2 regions of the Pseudoxanthomonas sp. JC1303 genome follow, and region 1 is predicted to be linked to the other one. Evidence: predicted binding sites of a transcription regulator. Region 1 holds the regulator's gene; the other holds the start of a gene.
The links. The regulator FliA, encoded in region 1, starts transcription of late flagellar genes. The targets are predictions, from matches to a motif close to TAAAGTTTNNCNNNCNNNGGCCGATAA.
Positions count from the first base shown of each region.

Region 2: ACORQU_RS03455 (methyl-accepting chemotaxis protein) is a predicted target of FliA. The motif match lies at 3,726-3,752, and genes of this name have one in related genera.

Region 1 is NZ_CP185958.1:4,079,973-4,086,188, forward strand. It holds gene flhA (flagellar biosynthesis protein FlhA) at 1-704, shown strand, start outside; gene flhF (flagellar biosynthesis GTPase FlhF) at 875-2,548, shown strand; gene ACORQU_RS18220 (MinD/ParA family ATP-binding protein) at 2,535-3,419, shown strand; gene ACORQU_RS18225 (RNA polymerase sigma factor FliA) at 3,416-4,165, shown strand; gene cheY (chemotaxis response regulator CheY) at 4,184-4,576, shown strand; gene ACORQU_RS18235 (protein phosphatase CheZ) at 4,576-5,184, shown strand; gene ACORQU_RS18240 (chemotaxis protein CheA) at 5,188-6,216, shown strand, end outside.
Region 2 is NZ_CP185958.1:760,604-766,819, reverse strand. It holds gene ACORQU_RS03480 (SDR family oxidoreductase) at 1-674, shown strand, start outside; gene ACORQU_RS03475 (helix-turn-helix transcriptional regulator) at 689-1,549, opposite strand; gene ACORQU_RS03470 (DUF4097 family beta strand repeat-containing protein) at 1,646-2,536, opposite strand; gene ACORQU_RS03465 (hypothetical protein) at 2,551-3,042, opposite strand; gene ACORQU_RS03460 (RNA polymerase sigma factor) at 3,039-3,623, opposite strand; gene ACORQU_RS03455 (methyl-accepting chemotaxis protein) at 3,779-5,620, shown strand; gene ACORQU_RS03450 (hypothetical protein) at 5,958-6,179, shown strand.

The sequences.
Region 1 (6,216 bases):
CCTTCGGCCTGGACGCGATCTGGATCCAGCCGCACCAGCGCGCCTACGCCGAGACCATGGGCTACACCGTGGTCGACCCGGCCACCGTCATCGCCACCCACCTGTCCCACCTGGTCCGCGAGCACGCCCCCGAGCTGCTCGGCCACGAGGAAGTCCAGCAATTGCTGGCCACCCTGGCCAAGAGCGCGCCCAAGCTGGTCGAGGACCTCACCCCCAAGGCGCTGCCGCTGTCGGTGGTGGTGCGCGTGCTGCAGAACCTGTTGATCGAGAAGATCCCGGTGCGCCAGCTGCGCAAGATCGTCGAGGCCCTGGTCGAGCATGCCCCGCAGAGTCAGGAACCCGGCGCGCTGACCGCCGCGGTGCGCAACTCCCTGGGCCGCTTCATCGTCCAGGAAATCGCCGGCATGTCGCCGGAACTACCGGTCTTCACCCTGGCCCCGCAATTGGAACGCGTCTTGCAGGATTCCACCCAAGGCAACGGCGCTGCGCTGGAGCCCGGATTGGCAGAGCGCTTGCATCAGAGCCTGGCCGACTGCGTGACCAAGCAGGAAGCCCGCAACGAGCCGGCGGTGGTGCTGGTCCCGGGCCAGGTCCGGGCCGCCCTGGCCCGGCTGGTCCGGCACAGCGTCCCGGCGCTCTCGGTCCTGTCCTACAGCGAAGTACCAGAAGACAAACGTTTGAAATTGGTGGGGACGATCAGCTGATTGACGATCTCCCCGTGCAACTGAAAACCGGCGCCGCCACCCGGCCCGGCACGTGGAGACGACAAGACGATGACATCGGCGACGCCCTCAGCCCCCAGATCGACGCACCCTGATCACGCACCGCGCTCCACCCCGCTCCACTTCCCTTCCACCCATTCCGGTTTCCGCTCATGAAGATCAAGCGCTTCGTAGCTCCCGACATGCGCAACGCCTTGCGCATGGTCCGCGAAGAACATGGCCCTGACGCGGTGATCCTCTCCAATCGCCGCACCGAGGAAGGCATCGAGATCGTGGCCGCCAGCAACTACGACGAGGCCCTGGTCCAGCGTGCCCTGGACGCGGTGCGGCCGGAGCCGGCCAGCGCCCCGATGCCCGCCCCGACTGCGCCGGTGCCGCCGCAGGTGAGCTACTCGGCAGCCAACCCGGCCCCGCGCGTGCCCGCCGAGGCGGCCCCCAACTCGGCCATGGCCATGATGGCGGCCATCACCGAGCGTCGCCTGGGCGGCCAGCCCCGCGAGCAGGCCGCGCCGGCCCCCGCACCGACGGCCACCGTGGCTTCCCGCCCGGCCCGCCCCGCCGCGCCGGCCCCGGCCCCGGCTCCGCGTGTTGCCCAAGCCGAAGTCGAGGCGCCGGCCGTCCCGGTGCGCGCGCCCGCCGCGCCGCGCCCGTTCGCCGAATACATGCAGCCGGTCCAGCCCCAGGAGCTGGCCGCCGCCGCGCCGGCCCCGGCCGTGGCCGCCTTCCCGCGCGATCCGGTCACCGCCCCGCCGGTGGCACCCGCCGTCCCGGCCCCCGCGCCGATCCAGGCAGCGCCCGCGGTCCAGGCCGAGCCGGCGATCATGGCCGCTGCGCCGGTCGCCACTGCCGCCCCGGCACCGGTGGCCGCCGCTCCTGTAGCCGCCCTTCCGGCCGCGCCGGTGTTCCCCAAGCCGCAGGATGACGCCCAACTCAGCCAACTCCGCGACGAGCTGGCCCTGATGCGCCAGATGATCGAGCGTGAGATGAACCGCCTCACCGACGAGCGCCTGCGCGGGTCGCCCGTGCGCGCCCAGGCCCTGGAGCTGATGGACGATTACGGCTTCGATGCCGGCCTGATCCGGGATGTGGTCATGCAGATCCCGGCCGACCTGGAGCTGCACCGCGGCCGCGGCATGATGCTGGGCCTGTTGTCCCAGCGCCTGCCCATCGCCCACGGCGACCCGCTGGAAGAAGGCGGCGTGATCGCCCTGGTCGGCCCGACCGGCGCCGGCAAGACCACCACCATCGCCAAGCTGGCCTCGCGCTTCCTGCAGACCCATGCCGCCCGCGACATCGCCCTGGTCACCACCGACACCATCCGCGTCGGCGGCCGCGAACAACTGCACAGCTACGGCCGCCAGCTGGGCATCGCGGTGCACGAGGCCGACAGCGACGCCTCCCTGCAGCAGCTGCTGGTGCGCCTGGCCGACTACAAGCTGGTGCTGATCGACACCGCCGGCCTGGGCCAGCGCGACCGCGCCCTGGCCGCCCAGCTGAACTGGCTGCGCGCCTCGCGCACGGTCCGCTCGCTGCTGGTGCTGCCGGCCAATGCCCACTTTTCGGACCTGGACGAGGTGGTGCGCCGCTTCGCCGGGGCCGCCCCGCAGGGCGTGATCCTGACCAAGCTCGACGAGACCGGACGCTTTGGCAGCGCCCTGTCGGTGGTCGTGGATCACCGCCTCCCCATCACCTGGGTGACCGATGGACAGCACGTGCCGGACGACCTGCACCGCGCCAATGCCCCCAGCCTGGTTTTGCGCCTTGAAGATTTGCGGCGCGATGCCGATAAGCCCTGTATCCCGGAGCAGACCCATGCAGTCGCGTGACTACGCCAAGCTGACCAACGCCTTCCCCCTGTCGGCGACCCGACCCGAGCCGCTGGGCCCGGTGCGGACCATCGCCGTGACCGGTGGCAAGGGTGGTGTCGGCAAGACCAACCTGTCGGTCAACCTGTCCATGGCCCTTGCGGACATGGGCAAGCGGACCCTGTTGCTCGACGCCGACCTGGGTCTGGCCAACGTCGACGTGTTGCTGGGCCTGACGCCCCGCTACACGCTGGCCGACTTGGTCGCCGGCCGCTGCACCCTGGAAGAGTCGATCATCGACATGCCCAATGGGCTGATGGTGGTTCCGGCCGCCTCCGGCCGCCGGCACATGGCCGAGCTGGCCCCGGGCCAGCACGTCGGGCTGATCAACGTCTTCTCCGAGCTGGAGCGCGACCTGGATGTCATGGTGATCGACACCGCCGCGGGCATCACCGACAGCGTGCTGACCTTCTGTCAGGCCGCCCAGGATGCGGTGGTGGTGGTCTGTGACGAGCCGGCCTCGATCACCGACGCCTACGCCCTGATCAAGGTCCTCTCGCGCGAGCGCGGCGTGGACCGGGTGCAGATCGTGGCCAACATGGTCCGCGACCCCAACGAAGGCCGCCTGCTGTACGACAAGCTCGGCCGGGTCTGCGAGAAGTTCCTGGGCGACGTGTCACTCAACTATCTGGGCTGCGTGCCCCAGGACGACTGGCTGCGCCTGTCGGTGCAGCGCCAGCAGCCGGTGGTCAAGGCTTATCCGGCCAGCCCGTCGGCCCAGGCCATTGCCGAAATCGCCCGCCGCACCGCCCGCTGGCAGGCCCCGACCGCCCCGCGCGGCAACGTGGAGTTCTTCGTCGAGCGGATGATCCGCCCGGGGGTGGCCGCATGAGCGCCCTGGCCCAGTACCGCGCCGTCCAGCGCAACAACGACAACGACTACATCACCCAGCACGCCGACCTGGTGCGCCGCATCGCCCACCACCTGGCCGCGCGCCTGCCGGCCAGCGTGGAAATCGACGACCTGATCCAGGCCGGGATGATCGGCCTGCTGGAGGCCTCGCGCAGCTACGACGCCGACCAGGGCGCCTCGTTCGAGACCTACGCCTCGATCCGCATCCGCGGTTCGATGATCGACGAGATCCGCCGCGGCGACTGGGTGCCGCGCTCGGTGCATCGCCGCGCCCGCGACGCGGCCGCCGCGATCCGCAAGATCGAGCAGGCCACCGGCCGCGCCGCCGCCCCCAACGAGGTGGCCGCGGCGATGGACATGCCGCTGCCGGACTACATGCGCCTGATGGAAGACGCCTCACGCGGGCACGTGCTCAGCCTGGAGTCGCGCATCGAGGACCAGGGTGAGCTGGATACCGTCGCCAAGGGCGGCCCCAATCCGCAGCAGATGCTCGAACGGCAGGAATTCGGCCGCGAGCTGGGCAAGGCCATCGCGCAGCTGCCCGAACGCGAACAGCTGGTGCTCTCGCTCTATTACGAGCAGGAGTTGAACCTGAAGGAAATCGGTGCCGTACTGGGGGTGAGCGAATCGCGCGTCTGCCAGATCCACGGCCAGGCCACCGTGCGCCTGCGCGGTCGCCTCAAGGCATTCGAAATGGCCGATTCCGGCCTCGAAGACGAAGATTAAAGAACCTAGGAGTCAGCGGTGAACAAGAACATGCGGATTTTGATCGTGGACGATTTCTCGACGATGCGACGTATCGTCAAGAATCTGCTCGGCGATCTGGGCTTCACCAACACCGCCGAAGCCGAAGACGGCAACAGCGCCCTGGCGGCGCTGCGGGCATCGCCGTTCGATTTCGTGGTCACCGACTGGAACATGCCCGGCATGACCGGCATCGACCTGCTGCGCAACATCCGCGCCGATGACAAGTTCAAGCACCTGCCGGTGCTGATGGTCACCGCCGAGGCCAAGCGCGAGCAGATCATCGAGGCGGCCCAGGCCGGAGTCAGCGGCTACATCATCAAGCCGTTCACCGCCCAGACCCTGGAAGAAAAGCTGGGCAAGATCTTCGAACGCCTGGGAGCGGCCGCCTGATGAACGCCACGACCGAGCGCGGCGCGCTCATCGAGAGCCTGCAGCGGGCCCTGGACGCGCTGGAAAGCGGCGACGAGGGCGCCTGGCGGGTGGAGATCGACACCCTGGCCGCCTGGCGCACCAAGCCGATGATGCAGGGGCTGAGCCGGCTGGCACGCGACCTGGGCCAGGCCCTGGGCGACCTGCCCACCGTGCCGAGCGAAGCCGGCGAGCTGGACGATGCCTGCTCGCGCCTGGACCACGTGGTGGCCATGACCGAACAGGCCAGCCACCGCACCCTGGACCTGGCCGAGGAATGCCGCACCCTGGCCGACCAGCTGCGCGCCGGCGGCCTGAACGCCGACCAGGGCGAAATCCTGGACCGCATCCGCCACAACCTCACCGAGATGGCCCTGGCCCAGAGCTTCCAGGACCTGACCGGACAGATCATCCGCCGCGTGGCCGGCATCGTGCGCCGTGTGCATGAAGGCTTCGGCGCGCTGGGCCTGCCTCCCAAGGAGGGATCGCCGGTGGCCAATGGCCTGGCGGGCCCTGCCCTGGCCGGCCTGGACAAGCACGGCGTGTCCCAGCACGACGCCGATGACCTGCTCTCCAACCTCGGGTTGTAAGCCATGAGCGCCGTTCCCGACGACATCGCTGCCGACTTCATCATCGAGGCCCAGGAAATCCTGGAGCGCTTGGGCGAGCAGCTCGTCGCGCTGGAACAGGCGCCCGGTGATTCGGAGCAGCTCAACGCCGTGTTCCGCGGCTTCCACACGCTCAAGGGCGGCGCCGGGTTCCTGGCGATCCACCCGATGGTCGAGCTGTGCCACGCCGCCGAGGAAACCCTGGGCATGGCGCGCGCCGGCCAGACCACGCTGCAGGCGCGCCACTTCGACGCCGCCCAGCAGTCGCTGGACTACCTGAAGGACATGCTGGACGCCTTTTCCGGCGGACAGCCGCTCACGCCGGCCCCGCCGGCGCTGATCGCGCAGTTCGCGGCCGGCGACGTCCCGGCCACCACGCCCAGCAAACCCACGCCCGTGGCGGCGCCGGCGCCTGCCGCGCCCAAGGCCCAGGCCGCGGCGGCCAAACCGGCCGAAGCCGAGCACACCGTCCGCGTGGACACCAAGCGCCTGGATGCCATCGTCAACTTGATCGGCGAACTGGTCCTGGCGCGCAATCGCCTCAAGACCCTGCGCATCCGGCTCAAGGACGAAGAACTGGATCGCGCCGTCAGCGGCCTGGACGTGGCCACCGCGCGTCTGCAGACCGCGGTGATGCGCACCCGCATGCAGCCGGTCGGCAAGGTGTTCTCGCGCTTCCCCAAGGTGGCGCGCGATGTCGCCCGCACCCTGGAGAAGGAAGTCGAACTGGAACTGGTCGGCGCCGACACCGAGCTGGATCGCAACCTGGTCGAGGCCCTGGCCGATCCACTGGTCCATCTGGTGCGCAACTCCATCGACCATGGCGTCGAGGCGCCCGCCCTGCGCGAGGCCTCGGGCAAGCCGCGCAGCGGCCACGTGCGCCTGTCGGCCCAGCAGGAAGGCGACTACGTCAGCATCGAGGTGCAGGACGACGGCGCCGGCATCGACCCTGAGCGCCTGCGCGCCAAGGCCCGCGAAAAGGGCCTGATCGACCCGGAAGCCGCCGCGCGCCTG
Region 2 (6,216 bases), 1.0 Mb from region 1:
TCGTGGCCACCATGCGCACGCCGCAGGCCGACCTGTTGCCGGCCTCGCCGCGGCTGCGGGTGCTGCCGCTGGATGTGACCGATGCCGAGAGCATCGCCGCCTGCGTGCAGGCGGCCGGGCCCGTCGATGTGCTGGTCAACAACGCCGGCATCGGCGTGCTCACCCCGCTGGAAGCGACCTCCGCCGAGGCGGCGCGCGAGGTGTTCGAGACCAACACCTTGGGGACCATCGCCATGACGCGCGCGGTGCTCCCGCAGATGCGCGAGCGCGGGCAGGGCGTGGTGGTCAACGTGACCTCCACCGTCACCGTGCGCCCGCTGCCGTTGCTGTCGGTCTACACGGCCAGCAAGGCGGCGGTGAACGCGTTCACCGAATCGCTGGCGGTGGAAGTCGCACCGTTCGGCGTGCGCGCCACGCTGGTGCTGCCCGGAGCCGCGCCCAGCACCCAGTTCGGGCGCAACGCCGCCCCGCGCATGCAGGGCGCCATCCCCGACGCCTACGCGCCGATGGTGCAGGAGGCCTTCGACAGCCTGCGCGCGGCGGACCGGCCGATCACCCATGCCACCGACGTGGCCGAGGCGGTCCTGCGCGCGGCCACCGATCCGGACTGCCCCAGGCGCCTGCCGGCCGGGACCGATGCCTGGCAGTGGGCCACCGAGGCCGGGATCGTCTGATCCGGAGGGCGGCCTCAGGCCGCCAGGGCCGCGCTGGGGGTGGCGCGCGTGGAGGCCGGCGCCGCGTCCAGCAGGGCCTGGATGCGCGCCGCGTCCTCGGCGGTGCTGGGCATGTACACCAGCATGGACAGATCGGCACGGCCCTCGACGACGAAGGAGGAAAACTCCAGCGACAGCGGCCCGTGCTCGGGGTGGTGCAACTGCTTGCGACCCCCGCCGAATTGGCGCACGTCGGTGGTTGCCCACAGCCGGGCGAAGTCCGCGCTGCCGCGCAGCAGTTCGTCGATCAGCGGCTGCGCGCGTTCGGTCGCGCCGGCTCGGGTGATGTCCGCGCGGAAGGTCTCCACCACAAAGCGCGCCACGCTTTCCCAGTCGCGCTGCGCATTGCGCACCCGCCCATCCAGGAACATCAGGCGCAGGATGTTGCGCTGCTCGGGCGGCAAGCGGCCGTAGTCGGTGAGCACGACGGCGGCCGGACGGTTCCAGGCGGCCACATCCCAGGTCAGGGTCTTGAGCAGGGCCGGGTTGGGCGCCAGGGCGTCCAACACCCGCTGCAGGCGCGGGCTGATCGCCTCGTGCGAGGGGTAGCGCGGGCCGGGGCGCTGGCCGAGGCCGAGCAGGAACAGATGCTCGCGCTCGACATCGGTCAGCAGCAGGGCTTGGGCCAGGCGTTCGAGCACCTCGGCCGAGGGGGCCCCGCCACGTCCCTGCTCCAGCCAGGTGTACCAGGTCGGACTGATGCTGGCGCGCTGGGCGACCTCTTCGCGGCGCAGGCCGGGCGTGCGCCGACGGGCCGAGGCAAAGCCCAGCGCGGCCGGGTCCAGGCGCGCGCGGCGGTCTTTCAGGTATTGGCCGAGGCGGGGATCGTTGGCCATGGCGGGTGTCCTGGCTGCATCGCGTTACTAGGATGGGACGCAGCTTTTACCACGATGGGCCTGGCCGGCCGTGCAGGCCCTGGAATGCGCGGTGGCTTACTCCAGGCGCAGCTCGGCATCGCCAGAGAAGGTCTCCAGGGTGACCTCGCCCTCGCCACTGCCGTAGCGGGCGTCCAGCGAACTCCCGGGGCCATGGCGCGGGCGTTCGATCGTGGCATCGGGCGCGCGCAGCGTGCCGCTGAAGCTCTCGGCGGTGACGTGCGCGGAGACCGCGCGCGGCAGCACCACCAGCAGGCCACCGCTGACGCTGGACAGCGACAGCTTGCCGTTGCGCGCCAGCGCCGTGGACACCCGGGTGTCGCCACTGACGCTGTTGGTCGACAGGTCGCGCAAGGCCTGGTCCTTCACCGCCACGCGGATGCTGCCGGAGACGGTCTCGGCCTCGACCTTGCCGTCCAGGCGCCCGCGCAGGTCGACCCCGCCGCTCACCGTGTTGATGCTGACCTCCGGGCTGTTGGCGGTCACGGTGACATCGCCGCTGACGCTCTCCACCGACAGCGTTCCGGGCGCGGCGGCCACGGTGACCTGGCCGCTGACACTCTCGATGGACAGGCTGTCGGGGGCCACGCCGGACACGTCCACATCGGCCGAGACCGCGTGCAGATCCAGCGAGGCGCGCAGCGGCACCATCAGCAGCAGGTCGCTGGGCTCGCTGGACTTTCCACCCCAGCCGCCATTGCGCGGATAGCGCACCTTGATCTCCAGGCTGCCACGGTCGCCGTCGATCTCCAGCTTCTCCACCCCCTCGCCCAGGGAGCCGCGGATCTGCACTTCCGGCCGGTCCCAGGCGCGGACCTGGATGCGGCCCTTGACGTTCTGCACCTCGACCTTGCCGCGCGGATCCAGGGGGCGGGTCTGGTCGATGGGCGTGGACGCCTGTGCGGCGGTGGCGAGGAGAAACAGCAGGGACAGGGCGATCGGGCGCATGGGTCGGGTCTCTTTCAGCTCAGGGCCGCGCGGCGGGTCAGTGCCAGGCGACGGTCGTAGGTGTAGCGCAGGGTCTGCAGCAGTTGCGGCGAGCGTGGGTCGCGGTCGATGGCGTGCAGGATCTGGTCGGCGCTGCGGTCCAGCTCCTGCACGGTCGGGGCCAGCGCCAGCGGCATGTCCACGCCCTGCATGCGGGCCAGGGCGACCTGGTAGTCGCGGGTCATGCGCACGGCTTCGGCGCGCAGCGGCATATGCGATGGCGCGGCGGGCGCCGGGGCATCCAGCACGGCCTTCATGCGCACGCCGACCAGCGCCACCAGGGCGACCGAGGCGGCCAGGGCCAGGGGTTGCCAGCGCCGGCGCCAGCGGTGGGCCCGGCGCGGCGCGGGTGCGGCCGCTTCGGCCTCCAGGCGCGCAGCGATGCCCGGCCACAGGTCGCGCCCGGGTTCGATGTCCTGGCGCAGGCCGCGCAGGGCGAAGCGCAGGTCGTTGTCGTCGGTGTTCATGCGTGTGCCTCCAAACGGGTCCGCAACAGCTGGCGGGCGCGATGCAGTTGGGCCTTTGAGCTGCCCACCGCCATGCCCAACTGGGCGGAAATCTCTTCGTGTTTCCAGCCTTCCACATCGTGCAGGACCAGCACCGCGCGTGCACGCGGCGGCAGGGTGGCCACCGCGCGCTCCAGGTCCATGCGCAGCGCAGGTCCCTGCGCGCGTGGGTCGACCATGACCGCATCGTCGTGGTCGGCTTCCTCTTCCCAGCGCGGTCCGCCGCGGCGGCTGCGCAGTTCCATCAGCGCGGTGTTGACCGCCAGCCGGTGCAGCCAGGTCGACAGCGCGCTCTCGAACCGGAACTCCGGCAGCGCCCGCCAGGCCCGCACGAAGGTTTCCTGGGTCAGGTCCTCGGCGCGCGCGCCATGCCCGCCCACCAAGCGTACGATCACCCCGTGCACGCGGCCGGCATGCCGCCGGTAGAGCTGCTCGAAGGCCTGGGTGTCGCCACGCGCGGCGGCGCGCGCCTGCGGCGCATCCACGTCCTCCTGGGCAATGTCGGGTACGTCCATGGGAATCGTGGCGGCCGTGGTCAGCATGCCCAGTGTGATGCAGCGATTGGCCAAAGGGTTTAAAACGGCCTTCGCGCGGCCTGTTCGCCAGCCCGCGGCGCCCCCCGGGGCCGGCCTGTCGCGCCAGGCTCAACCCGGGGCCACCGCGGCCGATAGTGCTCCAAGGATGTAGGGAGAAGCTCATGTCGTCGTCTCCGCCGCCGGCGCAGTCCGCCGGAACCACGCTCGATACCCTGCCGGAGGTGCCGGTGGCCCTGCTTCGGCTCTCGGCCGAGGGCCTGATCACCGCCGGCAACCGCATGGCCCTGGATGTGCTGGGCTGCAGCGCCGAGCAACTGGCCGGCGCGCCGGCCGCGCAGCTGTGGGGGCTCGACCCGGCCGTGCTGGGCACCGAGGGGGTGTGGGTCGCGCCAGGCGATGACCCCGCGCGCCGGGTGCGCTACCAGCGCGAGGCCCAGGCCGGCGGCTGGCTGCTGTCGTTGCCGCATGTGGAAACCGCTGCCCTGCTGCGCGATGCGCGCGCACTGTCCACCACCACCACTGCCACGCCGATGGCGGTCTCCACCCCGATGCAGCCGCTGGTGCAGCGCCTGGCCCAGGCCGCCGGCGATCGCCAGCTGCTGCTGCAGGCCGGGCAGGCGCTGGCGGCCTGCGAGCTGACCCCGCCGACGATGCCCACCGACGTGGAAGGCGAGGTCGGCGGCAAGCTGCGCGCGGGCTTCGGCAACCTGGCCGAGGCGATCCGCCAGGCCGTGGCGCTGTCGGTCCAGATTGCCAGCCAGGTCCCGCACCTGGTGGCCGAGAACGACGAACTCGCACGTCAGACGCAGGCGCAGGGCGAGGCCCTGGAAGAGGTCATGGAGGCGACCCGCCGCCTGACCGAGCGCCTGCAGGGCGTGGGCGAGGAACTGCGCCAGGTCATGGACGTGGCCGCCAGTGCCGATGAACGCGCACGCCAGGGTCGGGAGGCCGCCAGTGGGCTCAACGCGGCCATGCTGGAGGTCGAACGCCGCGCGGCGCGTGCCAGCGAGGTGATCGAGGTCATCGACTCGGTCGCCTTCCAGACCAACATCCTGTCCATCAATGCCAGCATCGAGGCGGCCCACGCGGGCCCGGCCGGCAAGGGCTTTGCCGTGGTGGCCGGAGAGATCCGGCGCCTGGCCGAACGTGCAGCCAGCGGCGCGCGCGACGTGCGGGTGATCATCGATGAGACCAGCGCCGCGGTGGGCGAGGGTGCCCAGTCCGCCCGCCGGACCGAGGAGGTGCTGGAAGGGATCGGCGCATTGATGGGGCGGGCCAGCGGGGCGATGGCCACCGTGGCCGAACGGCTGGGCGCACAGGGGGGCGAGATCCGGGCGATCGAATCCTCGGTCGATGCGGTGGTCGCACTGGGCCGCTCCAACCTGGAGCACGCCGAGCAGGTCGCCCGCCGCAGCGAGGCGCTGGGGGCTGGCACCGAGACCTTGCGCGACTGCGTGGGCCTGTTCCGCCTGCCCGAGGATCCGATGCGCGAGCCGCGTCATGCCACGGTGCGCGCCCTGGCCGAGGAGGCCGCGCGCAGGATCGGCATGGCCCTGCAGCAGGCGCTGGACCAGCACCGGATCGAGCCGGCCGCACTGTTCGGCCGTGATTACACGCCCATCCCGGGGACCTCGCCGGAAAAGTACACCAGCGGCTTCGACCGGCTGTGCGACCAGGTGCTACCGGCCTTCCAGGAGCCGGTGCTCGACGCCCAGCCGTGGATCGTTTTCGCCATCTGCGCCAATCCGGACGGCTATGTGCCCACCCACAACCTGCGCTTCACCCAGCCGCTGACCGGGGACCCGGCGGTCGATCTGGTCGGCAACCGCACCAAGCGCATCTTCACCGACCGAGTCGGTCGCAGCGTGGGCGCGCATACCGACCCCTATCGCCTGCAGGTCTATCGCCGCGACACCGGGCAGATCATGTTCGACCTGTCGGTGCCGGTGATGGTCGGCCGCCGCCACTGGGGCGGCTTCCGCGTGGGCTATACGCTGGAGTGAAAAGGGGCCGCGCGGCGTTGCCGCGTGTCGCACCGGCCGACATGCCCGCGCCTTGACCCGCCACCGGACAGGGAACGTCCAGGGGGCTGCTCGACGTCCTCCTGCGCGCCGCCGACGGGGTCGCGGCGGTCGTCGGCGACTGCCGTACTGCCCGCCAGGTGATGCTGGCTGTGGCGCGCATGCTGTGCCCCAGCCGCGCTGGAGCCCTTCGTCCAGGGTGTGAGACACGGTGAGGAGACCTCCAGCGGCCACTGGCGCTGAGCCGGACGGTCTTACGCCGGGCCTGGCGCCGATGGCGTAGGCTTGCGTTTCCTTCGGCTCCCGGGAATCTCCCCCCATGCGGACCCTGACGACGTTGCTGCTCTGGTGCCTGCTGGCCGTGCTGTGCTGGCCGCTGGCGCTCCTGGCCCTGGTGGCCTGGCCGTTCGTGTGGCTGCTATCGCTGCCGTTCCGCTTGGTCGGGGTGACCTTCGGCGCGGTCTTCGCGCTGCTGCGGGCCGCGCTGCTGCTGCCAGCCAGGCTGCTCGGCGGCGGCCACCGGCTGGCCAGCGCGAGCTGATCGCGCTGGCCGCCTCGGGCGGCCAGCGCAACGCGCC